Regions from separate parts of the [Clostridium] celerecrescens 18A genome, predicted to be linked through region 1. Evidence: riboswitches for the same ligand, from Rfam matches in the RefSeq annotation. Region 1 holds a riboswitch; the other holds the start of a gene.

Region 1 (3,422 bases):
CTACAATTTTTCTGCTGACATTTTTTGCCAATATCTCCAGGGCATACGAGGAAGCGGCCGCTATTGACGGCTGTCCTCCCATGAGGGCGTTCTGGCTGATCATGTTTCCCATGGCTCAGTCCGGGATCATTACGGTTACAATATTCAATTTTATTAATATATGGAATGAGTATTTCATTTCCCTCATTTTCGCCAACTCCGACAGGGTACGGCCGGTTGCGGTGGGGCTATATTCCATGATCAATTCCATGAAATATACGGGAGACTGGTCAGGAATGTTTGCATCCGTTATCATCGTATTTCTTCCTACTTTTATCCTTTATATCTTTTTGTCGGAGAAAATCATTGCCGGAATTACTGGGGGCGGAGTCAAAGGCTAATGACTTTATTGGAAAAAATATAAAAAACCTCCTGCTATCCGTGGGACTGTAAGATAATTCTTTTAATGAAAGAATTATTTACCCAGCCCAGGAAAGGCAGGAGGTTTTTAAGTTGTTATTTATCTATGACCGGAATCGGAGTTTCGTCCCTTTCGTCTAAGTGGTTCAGATAGTACTTTGTATCTTTTGCCACAACACCCGATAGAAGCAGAACAGCCACAAGATTGGGAATCGCCATCAGTGCGTTTAGGATGTCTGAAATCGTCCACACCAGATCCAGAGACAGCACAGGGCCGACAACTACGATTGACACGAAGATGATTTTATAGGGCAGCATCCCCTTGGAGCCGAATAAGTACTCGCAGCATCGTTCCCCGTAATAAGACCAGCCAAGAATGGTGGAATAAGCAAAGGTAATGATGCCGACGACTAAGATCACCGGGCCAAGAACAGGAATCTGACTGAAAGCGGCAGTGGTCATCTGGCCGCCGTTTTGTATCATATCCATATTGATGTCCGGGTTCTTCATTATAGTTGAAACAAGAACCAGACCGGTCATAAGGCAGACGACAACCGTGTCCCAGAAGGTGCCGGTTGAGGAAACCAGCGCCTGACGCACTGGATTCCTTGTTTGTGCAGCCGAAGCTACTAACGGAGCGGAACCCATACCGGACTCATTGGAAAATAAGCCCCGGGCAATGCCGTACTGCATGGCAAGCATAATGCCCCGGCCAACCAGACCGCCTGCGACCGCTCCGGGCCGGAAGGCCAGGGTTACAATCACCTTCAGTGCAGGAATGATGAAGTCAGCGTTGATGCCAAGAATGATCAGACAGCCTGCCACATAGAAGGCCGCCATAAATGGTACAAGCTTTTCACATACTGTTGCGATGGACTTGATGCCGCCGATAATAACCACAGCGGTAATCACACCGAAGACAAGGCCGATTGCAATGCGCGGAATCGGCAGCGGTACATTGTTTTCAATAATCTCAGCGATAGCGTTGATCTGAGTCCCGCTTCCAATACCAAAGGAAGCAAACAAGGCGAACAGTGCAAAGAGTACGCCCAGCCACTTTAAGCCCAGTGCTCGCTCCAGTGCATACATGGCACCTCCCTGCATTCGTCCATCCTTCGTCTGCACACGATATTTAACTGCAATCAGGGATTCTGAATATTTGGTTGCAATGCCGAATACGCCGGTGAGCCAGCACCAGAGAACAGCACCTGGGCCGCCTAAGAACACTGCCGTACCCACGCCCACAATATTGCCGGTACCGATGGTGGAGGCAAGGGCAGTAGTCAGCGCCTGAAATTGGCTGACCTCTCCTGGTGAATCAGGGTCTTTTGTAACAGACAGCTTAATGGCTGTAAAGGTTTTACGCTGGATAAAGCCTGTGCGCACGGTCAAAAATAAGTGAGTGCCAAACAGAAGTACAATCATGGGTATCCCCCAAATTGCTGAGTCCAGCTTGTTGAAAAGTTCAGTAACTGCTTGCATTGTTATCTACTTCCCTTCCTTCGTATTTTTTGATAAAAAAAAGAGTGGGATATACTCCCACTCACAAAAAAACAGAGATCATGCGATATTCCAAAAAAAGGGAAACAATCGCCTCTGTCCTTTTGCCTGAGAGTTTCGCGCCTAAGCGCTTGCCCCTTCGGCCCCTGCATAGCTGCAGATGTCTCCAGAGTGCCATCCGTCCATGGTCTGCGCTGGGCGCATTCCACAGATTTCATTTGGCGAACATTTAAAGAATAGCGTCATTATACATTATGGATTAAATTTTTGCAAGAACTTTATCCATGGATGCATTGGAATAGAATTCCCTTGACAGCCGTTTTTAAATACGATAAAATATACATGCACTAGAAACAGCTTACAATTGAATAACAAATGAAAAGTACGTAATATCCCTTATTCAGAGTGATGGAGATACAAAGGATCTGTGAAGTCACGGCAACCCCGACCGGAAATGATGGCCTTGGCCAGAAATGAGCGGCTGGAAGGTGCCAACCTGAGCGAGAAATCGAGCAATAAGAGGATTTGATACATTGTTGAATCAAGTCCGCATTGCTGCGGACTTTTCTTTTTGTTATTCCCCCATGTGATATTAAGGAGGAAATGACAACATGGAAAAATTATTATTTACATCCGAATCCGTTACAGAAGGACATCCGGATAAAATGTGTGACCAAATCTCTGATGCGATTTTGGATGAGATGTTAAAGCAGGATCCTATGAGCCGTGTGGCTTGTGAAACCTGCTGTACCACAGGTCTTGTTATGGTTATGGGAGAAATAACGACCCATGCCTACGTAGACATTCAGAAGGTGGTACGGGAAACCGTAAGGGAAATCGGTTATGACCGTGCAAAATACGGATTTGACTGCGATACCTGCGGCGTGATCGTAGCTTTGGACGAGCAGTCTGCTGACATTGCCTTAGGCGTTGACCGGGCCCTGGAAGCAAAGGAACACAAGATGTCTGATGAAGAGATCGACGCTATTGGAGCAGGAGACCAGGGTATGATGTTTGGCTTTGCCAGCAATGAAACTGAGGAGTATATGCCATATCCCATCGCCCTTGCCCATAAACTGGCCCTTCGGCTTACAAAGGTACGCAAGGATGGAACCCTTACTTACCTTCGTCCCGACGGAAAGACCCAGGTAACTGTGGAATATGATGAGAACGGCAATCCTCTCCGCTTAGATGCAGTGGTTTTATCCACTCAGCATGATGAGAATGTGAGCCAGGAGCAGATTCACACGGATATTAAAAAGTATGTTTTTGATGAAGTTCTGCCTGCAGAGCTGGTGGATGAGAAGACCAATTTCTTCATTAATCCTACGGGACGCTTTGTAATCGGCGGACCTCACGGGGACAGCGGCCTGACCGGCCGTAAGATCATCGTAGATACCTACGGCGGTTATGCACGCCACGGCGGCGGAGCATTCTCCGGTAAGGACTGCACAAAGGTAGACCGTTCCGCTGCTTATGCGGCACGTTATGTTGCAAAGAACATCGTAGCAGCAGGACTGGCT
Region 2 (3,422 bases), 2.4 Mb from region 1:
ATGCCCTGTTTTTCTTTCTGTCCCTGCACATAGCTACTGCTTCAGCCGCCGCAGACGCACCGTCATATACGGAGGCATTGGCCACATCCATTCCTGTAATCTCACAGATCATTGTCTGGTATTCATATATGGATTGTAAGATTCCCTGGCTCATTTCCGCCTGATACGGGGTATAGGCAGTGTACAGGGTTTCTTTGGATATCACGCTTTTTACAATGGAAGGAATGTAATGCTTGTAAGCACCTGCTCCTCTGAAAATAACTGGAAACACCGTATTTTTTGCTGCAATGCCTTCCATCTTTTTATTTACTTCCATTTCAGACATTCCGTTAGGAAGATTCAATCCATCCTTTAATAAAACTTCCTGAGGAAGCTGCCCAAAAAGGTCTTCTATGCTCTCAATTCCGATCGCTGACAGCATTTCTTTTCTATCATGGTCGGTTGCCGGTACAAATGAACCCATATGCAGATCTCCTTTATTCCATTTCTTTTTTAACAAGTTCTTCGTATTCCTCAGGACTTAAGAATTCTTCTTTATCCGTAATATCGGTGATCTTCACAAACCAGGCTTCATAAGGAGCCTCATTGATCTTTTCCGGTGAGTCTAAAAGTTCTTCATTGATTTCCGATACAACTCCGGTTACCGGACAATATACATCGGAAACAGCCTTAACAGATTCCACATCAGCAAATACTTCACCGGCTGTCGTATCGTCGCCTTCTTCCGGAAGATTGACGAAAACAAGCTCTCCCAATGATTGCTGGGCATGATCCGTAAGCCCGACCAAAGCTGTTGTTTCATCTTCAAACTTTACCCATTCATGTGTCTTGGTGTAAACCAGATCCCCTAATACTTTCATAATTAATTCTCCTTTTCCTTGTGGATTATTTTGATTTTTTATAAAATGGAAGGGTAACCACTTCCGCTTCTACTTCTCTTCCCCGGACGATTACCGTTACCTTCGTACCTGCTTTAGTATATTCTTTATCCAGGATAGCCATGGCTGCCGGATAGCCCAGATATGGGCAATGGGTTCCCGATGTTGTAAAGCCTGCCTTCTTCCCGTCTGCAAGAACCTCTTCCTGTTCCCGGATGATTCCCCGTCCGGTTACCTTTAGGCCCACTCGTTTTCTTGTGAGAGAATCTTTGTTCGGCAAATGGCTTTTTCCAATAAAGTCTTCCTTCTGCATCTTCACTGCAAACCCAAGGCCGATTTCCACCGGATTAATATCATCATTCATTTCATGTCCGTATAACGGCATGCCGGCCTCCAGCCTCAGAGTGTCTCTGGCCCCCAGCCCGCAGGGGATCAGTTCATATTCCCTGCCTGCTTCCATGAGCGTTTCCCACATTGTCTCAGCATATGCATTGTCTAAATAAAGCTCAAAACCATCCTCCCCTGTATAACCGGTTCTGGATACCATACATGTGATCCCGGCCACTTTACCATCAAAAACTGCATGGTAGTATTTATCAGGTATATCTGTGGTCAGTTTCATAAGTATTTCCTGTGATCTGGGACCCTGCAGGGCGATTTGTGTGATTTTATCAGAAATGTCTTCAAACACCACTTCTCCTAATTTATGTTCCAGCATCCACTGATAATCCTTTTCTTTATTGGACGCATTCACAACGATAAAGTACTCCTCTTCTTTTTTCTTATAAACAATCAGATCATCCACCGTTCCCCCGTGCTCATTGCACATGGGACTGTATCTTGCCTGTCCGATCTCCATATCGGTAAAATCATTGGTCAGCAGCTGATTAAGATTTTCAAGTGCATCTTTCCCCTTACAAATGATCTCTCCCATGTGAGAGACATCAAATAGCCCTGCCCTTGTTCTTACTGCCATATGCTCCTTTATGATCCCCTCTTCATACTGGATGGGAAGAAGATACCCGGCAAAAGGGACCATCTTGCCGTGATACTTAAGATGCATTTCATAAAGCGGTGTTTTAAGTTCCATGTTTTAATCCTCCTTAAATAATTTATATGATAATATAGGAACATCATCCGTTTATATGCACAAAAAAAGGCAGAAAGAAATATTCCTATAGGATATTCCTGTCTGCCTCTGTCCTTTTACCTGAAAGATTAACTTCGTCGGTACATAAATGTTCTCCAGAGTTACGTCCGAATCCGATCCTTTTGCCTGAGAGTTTCTGCCTTCCCCTTCGGCGGCACAGGTTTGTGCTCTCTCTCTGATTCATCATCCGTTATTTATTATTGATATTATCAGAGTATTTTAGCACTGTCAATCATTTTTTACATGACCTTTTAGAATGATTCTGACAACTATGATGCTGTCTTTCATGGCACCCCCAAACAATCTCTGAAATCATCCTTTTTGTTAAAATCATAACAAGGAAAATGGTGCGCTCGATGTTATTGCAGCACAAGAAATGATCATAGATGGAATGTAAATTAAAGGTATCATGTGTTATACTACTAATGTCTATTTGTAGGAAACGTGTAGTATAATCTGTTCCCATCTAAAGTCTATGGACTTTGGAGAACCTATCGATTACCATTGGATTAAAATGAAAACCCCTTAAAGGAGGAAAAATAGGCATGCAGCTGCTTGAACTCGTTTTAATGCTTATTATTTATGATATTTATTTTTTTAGCTATTTCAAAAATATGTTTCCGGTCAAAAGAAACCATTTGCTTTTTTATGCGGCTGCAGTTTTCATCAATATCAGCATTACTTTACCGGCCTATCTGTTTCTGGATCATCGGGTCGCTGTCTTTTTTATAATGGGTTCGATTATGCTAGACATTATTCTGCTGTTTCGTGTAAACCGGGTACAGATTATTTTTGCCGGCAGCGTCTACATGTATTCTATCTATAGCAGCAGAGGAATTATCTGTTCGATCTATTCGATGGTTCTGCATACCAGCATCCAGGATGTCCTGCAGAATGATAAATATTATAATGCGGTAACAGCATTATCCGTATTACTATCTATACTGAGCATCACGTTTGTCCGTAAGAAAATCGTTCCGGATAACAAGGCAAGGTATGCGTTTACTAACAATGAGCAGCTTGGTTTTACCGTCGTCTGCCTGATCAGCCAATTGTTTTTTCTTATGTTTATTAACGATGGGCGCTTTTATAATGAAATCAAATCTACCTGGTATTCTGCTTTATATTTTGGAGCCAGCATTATAAGTAAACTATGTATGCAATTTGTTTTTCACCATACTGCCAAGGTGGTAGAATTACTTGAATACGAGCTGCATACACGCAAGCTGCAGGAGCAGCTGTCCAGTCAAGTGCGGCATTATCAATCGTACCGCAAGTTTACGGAAAGCTACCGCAAATTCCGCCATGATTATAAGAACATGATGACTTCCGTTAAAGTCTTAATGAACAACAATGAATATGAGAAAGCGGCACGTATGCTGGATGATATCCAT

What was found. A riboswitch is a leader RNA that binds a small molecule or an ion and turns the genes downstream of it on or off. The one in region 1 is predicted to bind glycine.
Region 2: it holds a riboswitch for glycine, as region 1 does, so the genes downstream of both, gcvT (glycine cleavage system aminomethyltransferase GcvT) here and H171_RS21625 (alanine/glycine:cation symporter family protein) in region 1, are expected to answer to the same signal.

The regions. Positions count from the first base shown of each region.
Region 1 covers NZ_PGET01000001.1:4,737,098-4,740,519, forward strand. The annotation lists gene H171_RS21620 (carbohydrate ABC transporter permease) at 1-380, shown strand, start outside; gene H171_RS21625 (alanine/glycine:cation symporter family protein) at 496-1,881, opposite strand; glycine riboswitch at 1,987-2,079, opposite strand; SAM riboswitch class I at 2,293-2,421, shown strand; gene metK (methionine adenosyltransferase) at 2,511-3,422, shown strand, end outside.
Region 2 covers NZ_PGET01000001.1:2,375,653-2,379,074, forward strand. The annotation lists gene gcvPA (aminomethyl-transferring glycine dehydrogenase subunit GcvPA) at 1-463, opposite strand, end outside; gene gcvH (glycine cleavage system protein GcvH) at 477-860, opposite strand; gene gcvT (glycine cleavage system aminomethyltransferase GcvT) at 886-1,968, opposite strand; glycine riboswitch at 2,133-2,215, opposite strand; gene H171_RS11065 (sensor histidine kinase) at 2,574-3,422, shown strand, end outside.